One region of the Streptomyces sp. NBC_00096 genome, then DNA from elsewhere that is predicted to be linked to it. Evidence: riboswitches for the same ligand, from Rfam matches in the RefSeq annotation. Region 1 holds a riboswitch; each other region holds the start of a gene.
What was found. Region 1 has a riboswitch for cyclic di-AMP ahead of OG904_RS18005 (transglycosylase family protein). Riboswitches for the same ligand answer to the same signal wherever they lie in the genome.
Positions count from the first base shown of each region.

Region 2: it holds a riboswitch for cyclic di-AMP, as region 1 does, so the genes downstream of both, OG904_RS05770 (M23 family metallopeptidase) here and OG904_RS18005 (transglycosylase family protein) in region 1, are expected to answer to the same signal.
Region 3: it holds a riboswitch for cyclic di-AMP, as region 1 does, so the genes downstream of both, OG904_RS02815 (peptidoglycan DD-metalloendopeptidase family protein) here and OG904_RS18005 (transglycosylase family protein) in region 1, are expected to answer to the same signal.

Region 1 is NZ_CP108221.1:4,087,718-4,094,154, forward strand. Features, by position in the region: gene OG904_RS17995 (cytochrome P450) at 84-1,349, shown strand; gene OG904_RS18000 (transglycosylase family protein) at 1,492-2,574, shown strand; cyclic di-AMP (ydaO/yuaA leader) riboswitch at 2,853-3,024, shown strand; gene OG904_RS18005 (transglycosylase family protein) at 3,027-3,737, shown strand; gene eno (phosphopyruvate hydratase) at 4,034-5,320, shown strand; gene OG904_RS18015 (septum formation initiator family protein) at 5,421-5,909, shown strand; gene OG904_RS18020 (DUF501 domain-containing protein) at 5,966-6,437, shown strand, end outside.
Region 2 is NZ_CP108221.1:1,370,449-1,376,885, reverse strand. Features, by position in the region: gene OG904_RS05780 (M16 family metallopeptidase) at 1-425, shown strand, start outside; gene OG904_RS05775 (M16 family metallopeptidase) at 446-1,813, shown strand; cyclic di-AMP (ydaO/yuaA leader) riboswitch at 2,031-2,190, shown strand; gene OG904_RS05770 (M23 family metallopeptidase) at 2,203-3,000, shown strand; gene OG904_RS05765 (GntR family transcriptional regulator) at 3,166-3,831, shown strand; gene OG904_RS05760 (HPr family phosphocarrier protein) at 4,285-4,566, opposite strand; gene OG904_RS05755 (GNAT family N-acetyltransferase) at 4,752-6,437, shown strand, end outside.
Region 3 is NZ_CP108221.1:616,843-623,279, forward strand. Features, by position in the region: gene OG904_RS02805 (MBL fold metallo-hydrolase) at 1-1,067, opposite strand, end outside; gene OG904_RS02810 (SGNH/GDSL hydrolase family protein) at 1,227-2,054, opposite strand; gene OG904_RS02815 (peptidoglycan DD-metalloendopeptidase family protein) at 2,255-3,274, opposite strand; cyclic di-AMP (ydaO/yuaA leader) riboswitch at 3,279-3,473, opposite strand; gene OG904_RS02820 (tyrosine-protein phosphatase) at 3,835-4,641, shown strand; gene OG904_RS02825 (aspartate aminotransferase family protein) at 4,708-6,141, opposite strand; gene hpnH (adenosyl-hopene transferase HpnH) at 6,138-6,437, opposite strand, start outside.

The sequences.
Region 1 (6,437 bases):
GCGGTGGCTGCCGGGCGGGATACGGTCTCCAGGTGCCTGAGCAGACCCCCGCAGCCCCAGAAGAGCCCGCCGCCGCCCACTCCGTGGACGGGTCCGCCGCCGGCCCTCCGGCCGACGGATCCGGCCCGACCCTGTTCGACTGGGAGTTCGCGACCGACCCGTACCCGGCGTACGCCTGGCTGCGCGAGCACTCGCCCGTGCACCGCACCCGGCTCCCCAGCGGGGTCGAGGCCTGGCTGGTCACCCGGTACGCCGATGCCCGCCAGGCCCTCGCCGACCAGCGGCTCAGCAAGAACCCGGCCCACCACGAGGGGTCGGCGCACGCCAAGGGCAGGACCGGGATCCCGGGGGAGCGCAAGGCGGAGCTGATGACGCACCTGCTCAACATCGACCCGCCGGACCACACCCGGCTGCGGCGGCTGGTGTCGAAGGCGTTCACCCCGCGCCGGGTCGCCGAGTTCACCCCGAGGGTGCAGGAGCTGACCGACCACCTCATCGACGGCTTCTGTGAGAAGGGGGAGGCGGACCTCATCCACGAGTTCGCCTTTCCGCTCCCCATCTACGCCATCTGCGAGATGCTCGGCGTACCGCGCGAGGACCAGGACGACTTCCGCGACTGGGCGGGAATGATGATCCGGCACGGCGGCGGCCCCCGCGGCGGAGTGGCCCGGTCGGTCAAGCAGATGCGGACCTACCTCGGCGAGCTCATCCACCGCAAGCGCGACGACCTCGGCGACGACCTGATCTCCGATCTGATCCGGGCCAGCGACCACGGGGACCACCTGACGGAGGCCGAGGCCACCGCGATGGCCTTCATCCTGCTCTTCGCCGGTTTCGAGACCACGGTCAATCTGATCGGCAACGGCGTCCACTCCCTCTTCATGAACCCGGAGCAGCGCGAGCGCCTCCAGCTCTCCCTCGCGGCCGGCGAGAGCGGGCTGCTGGCCACCGGCGTGGAGGAGCTGCTCCGCTACGACGGCCCCGTGGAGCTGGCCACCTGGCGGTTCGCCACCGAGCCCGTGACCCTGGGCGGTCAGCGGATCGCGGCGGGCGATCCGGTGCTGGTGGTCCTCGCGGCCGCCGACCGGGACCCCGAGCGGTTCGCCGACCCGGACACCCTGGACCTCTCGCGGACCGACAACCAGCACCTCGGATACGGGCACGGCATCCACTACTGCCTGGGTGCCCCGCTCGCCCGGCTCGAAGGGCAGACGGCGCTCGCGACCCTGCTGACGCGGCTGCCCGATCTGCAACTGGCCGTGGCGCCGGAGGAGCTGCGCTGGCGCGGCGGGCTCATCATGCGGGGGCTGCGCACGCTTCCGGTCCATTTCACGCCCCAAAACAGGTGAAACCAGGCGGACTGGAAGCCAGTTGCCGCCCAAACTTGTGACAGGCGTTCGAAGGCCGCTAGGTTCTGCCGTTACCCCGCCGTTATGCGAAAGGTGCACCCTCATGCGTTCCGGGAACGGCCGCCACAGACGACCCCGACAAGTGCCCGCACTTGTCGTCACCGCCGGAGTCGCAGGCTCCGCGCTGGCCCTGCCGCTGCTCGCCGCCACGGGCGCGAACGCCGCGGAGACCTCCACATGGGACAAGGTCGCCGAGTGCGAGAGCGGCGGAACCTGGAGCGCCAACTTCGGCAGCGGCTCCTACGGCGGGCTGCAGTTCAGCCAGGAGCAGTGGAAGAACGCCGGCGGGCTCGACTTCGCCGAGCGCGCCGACCTCGCCAGCCGCTCCCAGCAGATCGCCGTGGCCGAGCGGGTCCTGGCCTCCCAGGGCCCCCAGGCCTGGCCGCTGTGCGGAGCGTCGGCGGGGCTGACGCAGCAGGCGCCCGCCGCCGAGGTGGACCCGGGCCTGCCCCGCGGTTCCGAATCCATCACCCCCACCCCGTCCCGCCCGGACGACTCCGTGCCCTACCTCGGCTCGGGCGCGCCGTCCACGGACTTCGGGGCCCCGACTGCTCCCGCTCCCGGGCCCTCGCCGTCCTCCCTGCTGCCCGACTATCCGATCGGCCCGCCCAGCGGACTGCCCGTCATGCCCCCGCCGGACCTCCCGACGGCCCCTCCCGGGCTCCCGGGGGACCCGACGGCTCCCACGACCCCGGCGGACCCCACCGTTCCGACGGCGCCGTCCACGGACCCGACCGCGCCCGTGGTTCCCGTAACCCCCGTGGACCCGTCGGTTCCGGTGACCCCGTCCGACCCGGCGAATCCGACGAATCCGGCGAACCCGACTGTTCCGAGCGCCCCGTCGGAGTCCGCGCAGCCCGGTCAGTCCACCGCCCCGGCCGATCCGGCGGCGCCCGGCGCCACCACCGATCCGGCCGCCCCGGCAGCCGGTGCGAGCGAGGGCGGCGGTAAGCACCGCGGCCCGGCCGCCGTTGAGGAGACGGCCCCGGCTGACGCCGCGTCGGACCCTCAGTACACCGTGAAGGTGGGCGACAGCCTGGCCACGATCGCGGACGCCAACGGAGTGAAGGGCGGCTGGAACGCGCTCTACGCAGCCAATGAGCAGGTCATCGGCGAGGACGCGAACCTGATCAAGCCCGGTCAGAACCTGGATCTATCGCACTAATAGCGGCACTTCAGGCGCCCGGAAGCAGCTGATTGTCCGTTTTCTGTAAGTGAGACATGTGTCTCTTCAGGTCAACTGGCGTGTCCGGCCCGGAGGGTTCCGCAAACCCCGCCCTCACCTGCGCAAACGCCCCTCCGGGAAGCGCAAGTAGGCACGTTTTCCCCCGATGGCCCTCGTTGAACATCGGGGGGAGACCTGTCTACCTTCTGAATCGCTCGCCACCGCGGGCTCCTTCGACCGCATCGCCGAATCCTGCCGGCGGACGGAGGGAACACTCGTCGCGTCAAGCGCCGAAGGCAGGAGCGGGGGAACCAAGGTAGGCGCCGGAACCGGCCGTTGAGAGACGGTCACGGAACCGGCTTGGGGTTAAGCCAAGCGCTAGGTCGCTTGTCCGGGCACTCACTCGCCCGAACCCGACAGCTCACCTCGCAGGCGTCGGTGAGGAGAACTCCATGCTGCTTTCCGGCAAGGGCAAGCACCGTCGCGGCTCCAGGGCCGTCCGCATCGTCACGCTCGCCGGTGTCGCCGGTGTCGCCGTGGCGGCGCCGCTGATGGCCGCGGGCACCGCTTCCGCCGCGACCACTTCCGAGTGGGACCGCGTCGCCTCGTGCGAGTCCGGCGGCAACTGGGCCATCAACACGGGCAACGGCTACTACGGCGGCCTGCAGTTCTCGTCCTCCACGTGGGCCGCGTACGGCGGCAAGTCGTATGCCGCGCAGGCCAGCCAGGCTTCCAAGTCGCAGCAGATAGCGATCGCCGAGAAGGTCCTCAAGGGCCAGGGCAAGGGCGCCTGGCCGTCCTGTGGCGTCGGCCTGTCCAACGCCTCCTACAACGGCGGCGGTGCGGCGGAGACCCCCGCCAAGCCGAAGGCCGAGCCGAAGAAGCAGGAGAAGAAGGCCGAGCCGAAGAAGGAGACCAAGCGCTCCGAGGCCCCGACCACCCGCTCCGAGCGTCCGGCGGCCGCTCCGAAGACCGAGGCCCCGAAGACCGAGGCCCCGAAGACCGGCAACGGCTCCTACGAGGTCAAGTCCGGCGACAACCTGGGCGTCATCGCCGAGGCGAACCACGTCGCCGGCGGCTGGGAGAAGCTCTTCGAGCTCAACAAGGACATCGTGTCGGACGCCGACCTGATCTTCCCGGGTCAGAAGCTGAAGCTCAGCTGAAGTCTGGCGCAACAGTCGTAGGGCTTTCCGCGACACGCAGTAATTCCACCGCCCGGCGCGCAACACCCTGCGCGCCGGGCGGTGCTGCGTGCCCGGGCGTCCGGGCTGACGGATCATCCGCAGGTACTGATGATCAAGGGCCCTATGTCCTGTAAGGGGGGCATTCAGACCCTTTTTCGTCCCAGGACCCGGGCGGTCGGCTGGCCGAGTGCCCGGAGCCGGTTAGGCTCTAAGCGGCAAGGCCATCCCACGGCCCGACATGCCACCGCACACTCAGCGTCACATCCCAGAAGGAGATGCTCGTGCCGTCCATCGACGTCGTCGTAGCCCGGGAAATCCTGGACTCCCGAGGCAACCCCACGGTCGAGGTCGAGGTGGGCCTCGACGATGGCAGCACCGGCCGTGCTGCAGTCCCGTCCGGCGCCTCCACCGGAGCGTTCGAAGCCGTAGAGCTCCGTGACGGTGACCCCAACCGCTACATGGGCAAGGGTGTCGAGAAGGCCGTCCTCGCCGTCATCGAGCAGCTCGGCCCGGAGCTCGTCGGTTACGACGCCACCGAGCAGCGCCTGATCGACCAGGCGATGATCGACCTGGACGCCACCGAGAACAAGGGCTCCCTCGGCGCCAACGCCATCCTCGGCGTCTCCCTCGCCGTCGCGCACGCCGCGTCCGAGGCCTCCGACCTCCCGCTCTTCCGCTACCTCGGCGGTCCGAACGCGCACCTGCTGCCCGTTCCGATGATGAACATCCTCAACGGTGGGTCGCACGCCGACTCCAACGTCGACATCCAGGAGTTCATGATCGCCCCGATCGGCGCGGAGTCCTTCTCCGAGGCCCTTCGCTGGGGTGCCGAGGTCTACCACACCCTCAAGAAGGTCCTGCACACCAAGGGCCTCTCGACCGGTCTGGGCGACGAGGGCGGCTTCGCGCCGAACCTGGAGTCGAACCGCGCCGCGCTCGACCTCATCGTCGAGGCCATCAAGCAGGCCGGCTACGTCCCGGGCAAGGACATCGCGCTCGCGCTCGACGTCGCCGCGTCCGAGTTCTACAAGGACGGCAAGTACGAGTTCGAGGGTCAGTCCCGCTCGGCCGCCGAGATGACCGAGTACTACGAGGAGCTCGTCTCCGCGTACCCGCTCGTCTCCATCGAGGACCCGCTGTACGAGGACGACTGGTCGGGCTGGAAGACCCTCACCGACAAGCTGGGCGCCAAGGTCCAGATCGTCGGCGACGACCTCTTCGTCACCAACCCGGAGCGTCTCGCCCGCGGCATCGAAGAGGGCTCGGCCAACGCCCTGCTCGTCAAGGTGAACCAGATCGGCTCGCTCACCGAGACCCTGGACGCCGTCGAGATGGCCCAGCGCAACGGCTTCAAGTGCATGATGTCGCACCGCTCCGGCGAGACCGAGGACGTCACCATCGCCGACCTCGCGGTCGCCGTGAACTGCGGCCAGATCAAGACCGGCGCCCCGGCCCGCTCGGACCGCGTCGCCAAGTACAACCAGCTGCTGCGCATCGAGGAGATCCTCGACGACGCCGCGGTGTACGCGGGCCGCTCCGCCTTCCCGCGCTTCAAGGGCTGAACGGTCCTTTAGGGGCGCAAGCCTCCCTACGTCCCCGCACTCGGTCCCGTACCGTGTGCGGGGACGTATTGCGTAGTGCGTGTATAGGGGAGGCGGATCAATGGCCGGGAACCGGGACCGGTTCGCCACGTTCTCGACCGCGACCAGGCTCAAGCAGCTCGGCGAGCGGACCGCGGCGCACGTGTACCGCTCGCAGTCCCGCCGCCAGGTCCGCCGCAGCCGGCTCACCGGCCGGGCCGCCCTGCTCGTCCTCGTCCTCTGTACCCTGGTCGTCGCCCTCGCGTATCCGATGCGTCAGTACGTGTCCCAGCGCTCGGAGATCGCGACGCAGGAGAAGGCCGCCGCCACCGCGCGGGACCGGCTGGAACGGCTGCGCGACGAGAAGGCCCGCTGGCAGGACGACGCGTACGCGGAGCAGCAGGCGCGCAAGCACCTGCACTTCGTCCGGCCGGGGGAGATCAGCTACATCATGTCCGACCCCGGTGGGCAGGGTCCCGAACACCGCCGCGGCGGACAGTCCGGCGCCGACCGGCCCTGGTACTCCAACGTCTGGGACGGTGTCGACAAGGCCGACCGCCCGGGCGACTGAGACGTACCCGACCCCTCACGTACCCATCCACGAGAACGAAAAGACTTCTTCCAGGCATGCAGACGCCCCCGCCCCAGACCGACCGGACCGAGCCGACCGACGCCGACATCGAGGCCTTCGAGCAGCAGCTCGGCCGCCCGCCGCGCGGGTTGCGCGCCATCGCGCACCGCTGCCCCTGCGGGCAGCCGGACGTGGTGGAGACCGCCCCGCGGCTCCCGGACGGCACCCCCTTCCCGACGCTGTACTACCTGACCTGCCCGCGCGCCGCCGGTGCGATCGGCACGCTGGAGGCCAACGGCGTGATGAAGGAGATGCAGGCCCGGCTCGCCGTGGACCCGGAGCTGGCCGACGCCTACCGGGCCGCGCACGAGGACTACATCACCCGGCGCGACGCCATCGAGGTGCTCCAGGGCTTCCCGAGCGCCGGCGGCATGCCGGACCGGGTCAAGTGCCTGCACGTGCTGGTCGGGCACTCGCTGGCCGCGGGCCCGGGCGTGAACCCGTTCGGCGACGAGGCGCTGGCGAGGC
Region 2 (6,437 bases), 2.7 Mb from region 1:
TGGGCTGGCTGGACGTCAAGACCTCCAGCGGGGTCGAGGTGCCCGACATCGAGGCGGCCGTCGACGAGGAGCTCGCGCGGTTCGCCGCCGAGGGCCCGACGGCCGAGGAGATGGAGCGCGCGCAGGCCCAGCTGGAGCGCGAGTGGCTGGACCGGCTGAGCACGGTGGCCGGCCGCGCGGACGAACTGTGCCGCTTCGCGGTGCTGTTCGGCGACCCGCAGCTGGCGCTGACCGCCGTCCAGCGGGTCCTCGACATCACCGCCGAGGAGGTGCAGGCCGTGGCCGCGGCCCGACTGCGCCCGGACAACCGCGCGGTGCTCGTGTACGAGCCGATCGCGGCCGACGAGTCCACCGACGCCGACGCGCCCGGCGACACCGGCGCGGGCGACGAGAACAGCGACGAGAACGAGGGGGCGGAGCAGTGAGCGACACCGCAGCCGTCACGATGACCTTCCACCCGCGCCCCGAGGCCGGCGAGCCGCAGCCGTGGGCCTTCCCGGCCCCCGAGCGCGCGGTCCTGGCCAACGGCCTCACCCTGCTGCGCTGCCACCGCCCGGGCCAGCAGGTGGTGGCGGTCGAGATCAACCTCGCCGCCCCGATGGACGCGGAGCCCGCAGGCCTCGACGGCGTGGCCACGATCATGGTCCGCGCGCTGTCCGAGGGCACCGACAAGCACACCGCGGAGGAGTTCGCCGCCGAGGTCGAGCGCTGCGGCGCCAGCCTCGACGCGCACGCCGACCACCCGGGTCTGCGGGTCTCCCTGGAGGTCCCGGCCTCCCGGCTGCACAAGGCACTGGGCCTGGTCGCAGAGGCCCTGCGCGCGCCGGCCTTCGGCGACGCCGAGGTCGACCGCCTGGTGCGCAACCGGCTCGACGAGATCCCGCACGAGAGCGCCAACCCGCAGCGCCGCGCCGCCAAGGAGCTCTCGAAGGAGCTCTTCCCGGCCTCCCTGCGGATCTCCCGCCCGCGCCAGGGCACCGAGGAGACGGTCGCCCGCATCGACTCCGCCTCCGTACGCGCCTTCTACGAGGCCCACGTGCGCCCCGCGACCGCCACCGCGGTGGTCGTCGGCGACCTGACCGGCATCGACCTGGACGCCGTCCTGGCCGACACCCTGGGCGCCTGGACCGGTGACACCACCGAGCCGCGCCCGGCCCCGCCGATCACCGCCGACGACACGGGCCGCGTGGTCATCGTGGACCGGCCCGGCGCGGTCCAGACGCAGCTGCTGATCGGCCGCATCGGGCCGGACCGGCACGACCGGGTCTGGGCGCCCCAGGTGCTCGGCACGTACTGCCTGGGCGGCACCCTGACCTCCCGCCTGGACAAGGTGCTGCGCGAGGAGAAGGGGTACACGTACGGCGTGCGCGCCTTCGCCCAGGTGGTGCGCTCCACCGCGGACGGCAAGGGCGCCTCGATGCTGGCCATCAGCGGCTCGGTGGACACCCCGAACACCGGCCCGGCGCTGGAGGACCTCTGGACGGTGCTGCGCACCCTCGCGGAGGGCGGCCTGACCGACGCCGAACGGGACGTGGCGGTGCAGAACCTGGTGGGCGTGGCCCCGCTGAAGTTCGAGACGGCCGCCTCCGTCGCGGGCACCCTCGCCGACCAGGTCGAGCAGGAGCTCCCGGACGACTACCAGGCGCAGTTGTACGCGCGGCTCGCCGAAACCGGGACGGTGGAGGCCACTTCGGCCGTCGTCAGCGCCTTCCCGGTGGACCGCCTGGTCACGGTCCTGGTGGGCGACGCCTCGCAGATCGAGGAGTCGGTGCGGGCCCTCGGGATCGGTGAAGTGACCGTGGTGACCAACTGATCGCAGGCCGGTCGCCCAACTGACCGGCCCTACAAGGGGGCTCCGGCGGCTTGTCCGCCGGAGCCCCCTTTGTTCTACTTGTCCCTTTGGGGCGATGGTTGCCCGTATGGGGTGTGGCGTACGCAACAAAAGGGCGTGTCTGTTTGGTGATTGTCCGAAGATCCGCCTAGCGTCGGCGGTGCTGTCCGTCAGTTGTAACCGCCGCGTCCGCGGCACCGGGCAGCGATCGCCGAGTCCCCGTCAGGCGCGAGCCTGGGGAGCCGGGGACCCACTTGTGTCCCTGGGGTGAATCGGACCGCCTCGCGAGAGGGGGCCCGTAGGAGACCTTCCTGCTCCGAACCCGTCAGCTAACCCGGTAGGCGAGAGGGAAGGAAAGGATCAGCCCCTTCATGGCGTTTGGCAGTCGTCCCGCCGGCTCCGGCAAGCACCGCGGTTCCAGCCGTCTGAGCCGCAAGACCGCCGGCTACGCCGGTATAGCCGCCCTCGCCACCACTGGCGTCGTCAGCTCCCTGGCCGGCCCCGCGTTCGCCGCGGACCAGGCCCATTCCGCCGAGGACACCGGCCTCAACACCATCGTGGTGGCCGACGGACTCGCGGACGAGATCGAGGCCCAGGCCCAGTCCCAGCAGCGGTCCGCCGAGGCCGCCGCCGCCAAGGCGCAGGCCGAGGCCGACGCCAAGCAGCGGGCCGCCGAGGCCAAGTCGAAGGCCGAAGCCCGGGCCAAGGCCGAGCGCGAGGCCGCCGAGCGCGCCGCCCGCGAAGAGGAGCGCAAGCGCCTCAACACCTTCGTCGCCCCGATCGACAACTCCTACGTCAGCACCCAGTGGCACGCGGGCGGCGGCATGTGGTCCTCCGGCAGCCACACCGGCATCGACTTCCACGCCGGCTCGGGCACCCCCGTCCACGCCGTCGGCCTGGGCACCGTGGTCGAGGCGGGCTGGGGCGGCGCGTACGGCAACAACGTCGTCATCAAGCACGCCGACGGCACCTACACCCAGTACGGCCACATGTCGAAGCTCGGCGTCTCCGTGGGCCAGCAGGTCACCCCGGGCCAGCAGATCGGCCTGTCGGGCTCCACCGGCAACTCCAGCGGCCCGCACCTGCACTTCGAGGCCCGCACAGGCCCCGACTACGGCTCGGACATCGACCCGGTCGCGTACCTGCGTACGCACGGCGTCAACGTCTGACGAACGCACCGCACCGCACGTCTTCCGCGAAGGCCCCGGCTCTCTTCGAGCCGGGGCCTTCGCGTTGTGTGAATGTTTCGCATTCCAGGCCGTCCTCGGAAATTATCGTGTGTTGCAATAGAGTCGCAACACGCACAGCCATACGAAAAAGGCGGAGGTCCGGTCTTGCGAATTCCCGCGCACACGGTATGCACAGCAATCCGCGACGACATCGTCTCCGGGGTGTTCGGACCCGGTGGCCGGCTGACCGAGGAGGTGCTGGCCCGCCGGTACGGAGTCTCGCGCGTTCCGGTGCGCGAGGCGCTGCGCACGCTGGAGTCCGAGGGGTTCGTGACCACCCGCCGGCACGCGGGCGCCTGCGTGGCCGAGCCGACCGAGCAGGAGGCCGCCGACCTCCTGGAGCTGCGGATGCTGCTGGAGCCCCTCGCCGCGGCCCGGGCGGCCCGGCGGCGCACCGAGGCCCACCTCAGGGTGTTGCGGGGCCTGGTCAGGCTGGGCCAGGAACGGGCCAGGAGGGGGCAGGGGGAGGACCTGCGCTCCCTGGGCGGCTGGTTCCACGAGACGCTCGCGCAGTCCTCGGGCAGCCCCGGGCTGATCGCCCTGCTCACCCAGATGCGCCACAAGGTGGCCTGGATGTACGTGGTGGAGGCGCCGGTGCGGCCCGTGGAGTCCTGGGCGGAGCACGGCGCGATCGTGGACGCGGTGGCCCGGGGCGACGCCGAGCGGGCCCGGGCGCTGACCGCGGCCCACGTGGACCGGGCGGCGGGGGCGCACCGGATGCGGGTGAGGACTTTGCAACCTGCCGTAAACACGGCAAGCGCTCCGCATTAACAAACCCCGTATACAAAGGTGGGATATCGGGGTCGGCCCGAGGTGATTCGGCCGGGCTTTTCGGTTGCTTTTCGGCCGGGATTTTGGCCGGGATTTTTCGGTGGGGATCGGGTCGGTCGTCCGTGGCCGGGCAATTCGTGCCCGTGCGTCGTTCCGGCCGAATTGGGTCCGCCGGAATTCGATGCGGGCGTTTCCGGCCCGCGTGCCCGCGTGCCCGTGTGCCCGCGTGCCCGCGTGCCCGTGTGTCCTGGTCCAGGGCCGGGGTGCGCTTCCAGGGCTGAGGCCCGGCTTCATGGCTGAGGCCCGGCTTCACGGCTGAGGCCCGGCTCCAGAGGCTGAGGCCCGGCTCCAGGGGCCGAGACGCGACGGAGCCCGTCGCCTCCGGCCGTGGTCGGGGGCAACGGGCTCCGCCGTGCAAGTACTGCGAGTGTCCCGCGGGTCGAACCCGAAGGGTCAGACGGTCTCGGGGAGCTCCTCGAGGCCCTCGGCGACCAGCTTCGCGAGGCGGTCCAGCGCGGCCTCGGAACCCTTGGCGTCGGACGCGAGGACGATCTCCTCGCCGCCCTGGGCGCCCAGGCCCAGAACCGCCAGCATGGAGGCGGCGTTGACGGGGTCGCCGCCGGCCTTCGCGATGGTCACCGGGACGCCGGAAGCGGTCGTCGCGCGGACGAAGATCGAGGCGGGACGAGCGTGCAGGCCCTCGGCCCAGCCGACGTTGACGCGGCGCTCTGCCATGGTGATGCCCTTCAGGTTCTTACGGTTGTCTAGACCAGTCTCTCACGGCGTCCGGAATGGTCGGACCGACCTTGGGCCCGAAAATCGCCGCCGTTCGACCTGTCCCAGCTTGCCTTGATTCGGGTCAGCTTGCCCGATGCGCCGCGCCCGGGCCACTCGACCCGATCGAGCCTTAGGGTGGCCCCATGACCACCGAGCCGGACCCCTCGTACCCGGACCACTGGGAAGCGGACGTCGTCCTGCGCGACGGCGGGACCGCCCGGATCCGCCCCATCACCACCGACGACGCGGGCCGGCTGGTCAGCTTCTACGAGCAGGTCTCGGACGAGTCCAAGTATTACCGCTTCTTCGCTCCCTACCCCCGGCTCTCCGACCGTGACGTGCACCGCTTCACGCACCACGACTACGTGGACCGGGTCGGCCTCGCCGCGACGATCGGCGGCGAGTTCATCGCCACCGTCCGCTTCGACCGGATCGGCGCCGACGGGCGCTCCGCCACCGGCCCCTCCGACGAGGCCGAGGTCGCCTTCCTGGTCCAGGACGCCCACCAGGGGCGCGGGGTCGCCTCGGCCCTGCTCGAACACATCGGCGCGGTGGCCCGGGAACGCGGCATCCGCCGCTTCGCCGCCGAGGTGCTGCCCGCCAACGGCAAGATGATCAAGGTGTTCACGGACGCCGGCTACCAGCAGAAGCGCAGCTTCGAGGACGGCTCCGTCCACCTGACCCTCGACCTCGAACCCACCGCCGAATCCCTCGCCGTCCAGCGCGCCCGCGAACAGCGCGCCGAGGCCCGCTCCGTGCAGCGGCTGCTGTCCCCGGGATCGGTGGCGGTGATCGGAGTCAGCCGCTCCGGCGGGGGAGTGGGCGCGGCGGCCCTGCGCAACCTGCGGGACAGCGGCTTCCACGGCCACCTCTACGCCGTCAACGAGGCCACCACGGCCGACCTGCTGGACGGCGTACGGGCCTACCGCGCGGTCGGCGATATCGGCGCCCCGGTCGACCTTGCGGTGGTCGCGGTCCCGGCGGACCGGGTCCCGGAGGCGGTCGCGGCCTGCGGGGAACACGGGGTGCAGGGGCTGGTGGTGCTGTCCGCCGGCTACGGGGAGAGCGGGGCCGAGGGCCTGGCCCGCCAGCGCGAGCTGGTGCGTCAAGCGCGCTCGTACGGGATGCGGCTGATCGGACCGAACGCCTTCGGGGTGATCAACACGGCGCCCGAGGTGGAGCTGAACGCCTCCCTCGCCCCCGCTCCGGCCCCCGCGCGGGGACGGGTCGGCCTGTTCACCCAGTCCGGGGCGATCGGCATCGCGCTGCTCTCGGGGCTGCTGCGGCGCGGGGAGGGACTGTCCTCCTTCATCTCCGCCGGGAACCGGGCGGACGTCTCCGGCAACGACATCCTCCAGTACTGGTACGACGACGAGGCGACCGACGTCGCGCTCATGTACCTGGAGACGCTCGGCAACCCGAGGAAGTTCACCCGGCTCGCCCGGCGCACCGCGGCCGTCAAACCGGTGGTCGTCGCCAAGGGCGGCCGGCACACCCCGGCGGGACACGTGGTCACCGGCACCCGGCTGCCCGAGGCGACCGTGTCGGAGCTGCTGGGGCAGGCGGGCGTGATCCGGGTCGACACGGTGACCGAGCTCGTGGACGTCGGCCTGCTGCTGGCATCGCAGCCCGTCCCCGCCGGTCCGCGGGTCGCGATCCTCGGCAATTCGGAGTCCCTCGGGGTGCTCACCTACGACGCCTGCCTGACGGAAGGGCTGCGGCCGCTGGCGCCGCTGGACCTGACGACGGCCGCCTCGCCGGAGGACTTCCGCGCGGCCGTCGCGGCGGCGCTGGCCTCGCCGGACAACGACGCCGTCGTCGTGACCGCG
Region 3 (6,437 bases), 3.5 Mb from region 1:
TCCGGCGCGCCCGGCTCGAAGGGCTGTCCCGGTACCGGGAGCGCGATGGCGGCCCCGGCACGCTCCGCCGCGGCCACCGTGCCCTCGCCCGGCTCGTCCCACGGGTGCGGGGCCAGGTTGAAGGTGCCCCAGTGGATCGGGAGCATCGTGCCGTGCGGGGTGCCGCCCTGGAGGTCGAGGTGGGCGCGCATGCCCTCCTCGGGCGTCATGTGGATGTCGGTCCAGAACTCGGAGTACGCCCCGATCTGGATCATCGTGGCGTCGAACGGGCCGTGGGCGGCGCCGATCTCCTTGAAGCCGGGGAAGTAGCCGGTGTCCCCGCTGTGGTAGATCCGGTGCTCGTCCCCCGCGACGACCCAGGACGCCCACAGGGTGAACTGCTGGTTGCGCAGTCCGCGCCCGCAGAAGTGCTGGGCCGGGGTGGCGGTGAGGGAGAGCCCGGCGACCTTGGTGCTCTCGTTCCAGTCGAGCTCGCGCAGCCGGTCCGCCGGGATCCCCCAGCGCTCCAGGTGCGCGCCGACGCCCAGCGGCACGGCGAAGACGGTGTCCGTGCCGGCCAGGGCCTTGATCGTCGGCAGGTCCAGGTGGTCGTAGTGGTCGTGCGAGATCACCACGACGTCGACCTCGCCCAGCGAGGCCAGCGGGACCGGTACCGGGTGCAGCCGCTTGGGGCCGGCGAAGGGGAAGGGGGAGCACCGCTCGCCCCAGACCGGGTCGAAGAGCACCCGGCGCCCGTCGATCTCGGCGAGCACGCTGGAGTGGCCCATCCAGGTCAGGCGCAGACCGCCGGCCGGGGGCTTCGCCAGCTCGGCGAGCGTCGTCGGGTACACCGGGATGGGCGCACCGGGGCTGCGCCGCAGCCGCTGCTCCTTGTGGAAGTAGATCTTGGCGAACTCCGCCATCGACCCGGAGGGCCTGGTCCGGGTGCCGATCGGGTTCTGGAACACTCCGTCGGCGAAGTTCGGCGAGCGCCGGATCCGCTCCAGCCGGGCACCGGACGGGTCCGCGCCGAAGGCTTCGGGCCGCAGCGCGCGCAGCCGTGGACGCAAGGGACGGGAGCCGGTCAAGGCGCCTCCTGTGTGGGGGGATGCGGGCAGGGCGTTCTCATGGTTACCACCATCCCAACGCATGGCACTCCCCAAGGATTCCGCTCCGCGCCCCCGAAGGCGCCCCGAGCCCCGCCCCACCCGCCCCCACCTGCCCCTGTACGGCTCCCCGGCGGGGTCCTACAGCGGCAGCAGGTCCGGCCGCTTGGCCTCCACGTGGTCCCCCGAGGACTCCCCGCGCAGCCGCCGCCCGATCCACGGCACCAGGTACTCCCGCGCCCACTGGATGTTGTCCCGGGTGACGTCCACCGAGCCGCGCGGCCGCATCGGCGGCCACGGCTGGTCCGGATCGGCCGGTGTGTCCAGGCCGAGCACCTGGGCCGCCCGCAGGGCGACCCGCGTGTGCCCCTCGGGCGAGAGGTGCAGCCGGTCGTCGTCCCAGGCCCGCCGGTCCTGTACGGACTTCAGCGACCAGAGGTCGAGCACCGGGCAGTCGTACCGGTCGGCGATGGAGCGGACGTGCGCGCTGAAGGTCGCGATCTTGCCCCGGAGGTGCTTGAGGACCGGCACGTCGCGCGTGTCGAAGCCGGTCGTGATCACGACCAGGCCGACCGATCCGGTGAGGTCGCGCACGGCCGCCTCGTACCGTTCGGCCACGTCGTCCGGGTCGCTGCCCGGCCGGATGATGTCGTTGCCGCCCGCGCAGAAGGTCACCAGGTCGGGGGCGAGCTCCTTGGCCCGCGGGACCTGCTCGGCCACGATCTGGTCCAGCAGGCGGCCCCGTACGGCCAGGTTCGCGTAGCGGAACTCGCCGGGGTCTTCGTGCTCCTCGCATTGATCGGCCAGGAGGACGGCCAGCCGGTCCGCCCAGCCGAGGAACGTGTCCCCGGGTCCCGGGTCCCCCACGCCCTCGGTGAAACTGTCCCCGATCGCCGCGTACGAGCCAATGGTCTTGGTCTTGGATGTCGTCGTCGCTGCCACGGGAGCCCATCCTTCACCCCTGATCATGACCTACGCGACCGTAGCCAGGGACTTACTGACCGTGATCTTCACCACCCGCCGGATGAGGAATAACAGGCGCGTGGGCCGTGACCCCCCTCCGGTCCCGGCCCACGCGCCGCGAACCCCCGGCGGCGCCGATGAAGACGGCGCTCCGGGCGTCCACGCCCTGCCGGACGCGCGGTCCCACCCGCGCGTCCGGCGGTGTCTCAGATGCTGACGCCCTTGGACCGGAGGTACGCCAGCGGGTCGATGTCCGAGCCGTACGAGGGGCCCGTGCGGATCTCGAAGTGCAGGTGCGGTCCGGTCACGTTGCCGGTGGCGCCCGAGAGGCCGATGCGCTGCCCGGCGGTGACGCTCTGGCCCGTCGAGACGGACAGCTGGGAGAGGTGGCCGTACTGGCTGTACTTGCCGTCGGCGTGCCGGATGACGACCTCGTTGCCGTACGCGCCGCCCCATCCGGCGGAGACCACGGTGCCGGCGCCTACCGCCTTGACGGTGGTGCCGGTGCTCGCGATGAAGTCAACACCCGTGTGGTAGCCGCTGGACCACATGGCGCCGGCGGTGCGGTACGCGGTGGACGTGCCGCCGCTGACCGGGGCGACGAAGCCGCCGGAGGTGGCCTGCCGCTCGGCGGGCTCGGCCGGCTTGGGGGCGGGCGCGACCGGGGCCGCGGACTCGCCGGAGGAGCCCTCGTCGGAGGAGTTGGCGGAATCGGCGGAATCGGCAGAACCCGCCGAATCACCTGAATCACCCGAATTATCCGAGTCGTCAGAAGCGGAGGAAGCGGACTTCCCGGCCGGTTCCGGCGTTTCGGCCGGTGCGGACTCGGCGGCCGGTGCCGCCCCCTTCGCGCCGAGCGTCAGCTTGAGGCCCGGGTGGATCAGCGACGGGTCGGTGCCGACGGCCTCGCGGTTGGCCTCGTAGAGCCGCTGCCAGCCACCGGTGAGGTGCTGACGCTCGGCGATCTTCGAGAGGTAGTCGCCCGGCACCACGGTGTAGACGGCGGGGGCGCTCTGCGCGGGGGCGGGCGCGGCCTGGAGCGCGGCCGGGACCTGCGGGGCCTGGACCGGAGCGGCGGCGGGCGCGGCGGCCGGGGCGGCGGCGGCATGGGCGCCGGTGGCTCCGAGCAGCGGCAGTGCGAGGGCCGCGCCACCGGTGCCGGCGACGGCGAAACCGCGCGATATCGAGCTGGACTTGGGACGGCGGTGCTTACCCGTTGCGGGCATGGCGGATTCCTCTCCGACGCCTGCGAGGTGAGCTGTCGGGTTCGGACTGGAGATGTCCGGCCGCCCATCCGCCGGTGAACGGCAGATGAACGGCTTCACCCCAAGCTGTCCGGTTGCAAAGATCCCGAAGGAGATCCGGAACAGCGGCTTACCTGGTTCCCCCGCTCCTGCCGCGCGCGTGAATAGTCGGGTGCGGTTTCCGGTCGGCGGCAGGATTAGGCGGTCCGTCCGGATCGATCGCGAACGTAATCCAGTCCGGCCGCGCGGAACAAGTCATGAATTCCCCAACAGAATCTTGCAGATGACGGGCCGCCGGAATTCCGGTCACCCTCCGTCCATTCCGAGCGCCCAACAACCGCTCCGGCAAGGCAATTCTGCATTCACGATCAGGCACTCACGGTCACCGTATGATCTGGCTCACGGGGAGGTGTCCGATCTCGCCTCTCGCTATGGCAAGTTGGCTGCAAGCAGTGCAATTCGGACACGCACCGGACCGCGCGGGCGACGACGGCCCGACGGCCGCGCGACGATGACGACACGGACGACACGGAGGAGCCCCTGTGACCCAGCCGATACCCCAGAGCCCGCACACGGAGCCGGTACTGACCGGTGTACGCAACTTCCGCGACGTGGGCGGCCTGCCGACCGTGGACGGCCGGAGGGTCAAGTCGGGACGACTGTTTCGAAGCGGACATCTGGCGCATGCCACCGAAACCGACGCGGAGTTCCTCGGCTCGCTCGGCCTGCACACCGTCTTCGACTTCCGCAACGACGCCGACAAGGCGCTGGAGGGTCCGGACGTGGAACTGCCCGGCGTGCGCAACGTCGGCATTCCGCTGTCGGATCCGGCGGCCGGCGGGGAGTTCTGGAAGATGGTCCGGGAGGGGGACCTGGCCCAGCTCCGCGAACTCCTCGGCGAGGGCCGGGCCGCCGCACGGATGTCCCGTTCGTACCGGGAGATGATCAGGACCCGTACCGCCGAGCACGGCCGGGTCGTGCACGCGCTCGCCGAGGACAGCGTCCCGGCCCTCATGCACTGCGCCGCCGGCAAGGACCGGGCCGGCCTGTCGATCGCCGTCACCCTGCTCGCGCTGGGCGTCGAGCGCGAGGCGATCGTCGCGGACTACCTGGAGTCGAACGCTCCGCACAACCGCTACCGGGTCCGGCGGGGCAGCGGGACCCCCGAGGCCCGCCACCCCGAGGCGATGGAGCTGCTCGCCCCGCTCTTCGACGCCCGCGCCCCGTACCTGACCACGGCCTTCGCGACGATCGACGAGGAGTGGGGCGGCGTGGAGCGCTACCTCGCCGAGGGTCTCGGGCTCACGCCCGCGACCCTCGGCCGGCTCCGCGACCGGCTGCTGGACTGACCACCCGCGAGGCGGGCCGTCCGCCCGGCGCCGCCCGCCCGCGCGGGCGGCGCCCCCGCCGCCGGCTCAGCCGTTGGCGACTGCCTGCCTCACCAGCGTCCTGCCGAAGTCCCACATCAGCGCACCGCCTCCGTGCGCCTCGTCCATGACCTCGCGGAAGGCCCCGACGAACCGGTCCACGTCCGCCTCGTCCACGATGAGCGGCGGGATCAGTTTGATCACCTCCAGGTGGTCCCCGGAAACCTGCGTGAGGATCCGGTGCTTCTGCAGCAGCGGCACCACGACCATCTGCGCGAACAGTCCCTTGCGGGCCGCCTGCAGCATGGTCCACCGGCTCCGCAGCCCCAGCGAGGACGGCCGGCCGAACTCGATGCCGATCATCAGCCCGCGTCCCCGTACCTCGTGGAGCAGTTCGTACTCGCCCACGAGTGCGGCGAGCCGCCCCCGCAGCAGGTCGCCCATCGTGCGGGCGTTGTCCACCACCCGCTCGTCCTCCATGACGGAGAGCACCGCCAGTCCGGCCGCCATCGCCTGGGCGTTGGAGCCGAAGCTGGCGGAGTGGACGAGCACCCGGTCCATGGAGGAGTAGACCTTCTTGAAGATCCAGTCCTTGCCCAGGGTCGCGCCGACCGGCACGTAGCCGCCGGACAGGGCCTTGGCCACGCACACCAGGTCCGGTTCCACCCCGGCCTCGTGCTGGTAGGCGTAGAAGTCCCCGGTGCGTCCGAGGCCGGTCTGCACCTCGTCGGCGATCAGCAGCGCCCTGTGCCGGTGCAGCAGCTCCTGCGCGGCGAGCAGGAAGCCGGGGGGTGCGGCGAGCACGCCCTTGCCCTGGATCGGCTCGACGACGAAGGCCGCGACGTCGCCCTTCTTCAGCTCCCGCTCCAGCGCTCCCAGGTCTCCGAGCGCGATCTTCGTATCGGGCAGCAGCGGCGCGAAGCCGTCCCGGAAGCCGTCCTCGCCGTTGACCGAGAGCGAGCCGGTGGTGAGCCCGTGGAAGGCGTGGTCGCAGTAGAGGACCCTGGGCCGCCCGGTGGCGAACCGGGCGAACTTCAGGGCGGTCTCCACCGCCTCGGTGCCGCTGTTGCCGAAGAAGACCCGGTCCAGGTGCGGGCTGTGGGCGAGCAGCTTCTCCGCCAGCAGCCCGGGCAGCGGCTGGCAGTCGAAGCGGGTGAGGTCGGCGAGCTGGGCGTCCAGCACGTCGTGCAGGGCCTGCCTGACCACCGGGTGGTGGCGCCCCAGGCCCATCACCCCGAACCCGGCCAGCATGTCGAGGTAGTCGTTGCCCTCGGCGTCCCAGAAGTGGGCCCCCTCGGCCCGCTCGTAGACCTTGTCGAAGCCGATGGTGTGCAGCATCCGGGGCAGCTGGTGGTTGAGGTGGCGGGCGTGCAGTTCGTACCGCTCGCCGCCGCGCTCGGCCAGCAGGGCGCCGAGGTCGAAGCCCTTGCCCCGGCCGCGCGCGCCCGCCTCCCCCGCCCGGACCGCGTGGCCTTCGCTCATGCCGACTTGTCCCGGTTCCCGCCGATGGTCTCGCGGGCCGCGCGCAGCGTCTCCTTCAGCGAACCCATGGTGGCCAGGACGGCGGTGGGCTCGTACCCGCAGTGCGCCATGCAGTTCGCGCAGCGCGGGTCCTTCCCGCGGCCGTACTTGCTCCAGTCGGTGTCGTTGATCAGTTCCCGGTACGAGGGCACGTATCCGTCGCTCATCAGATAGCAGGGGCGCTGCCAGCCGAAGAGCGAGTAATTCGGAATGGCCCAGGCGGTGCAGGGGAAATCGGCCTTGCCTTCCAGGAAGTC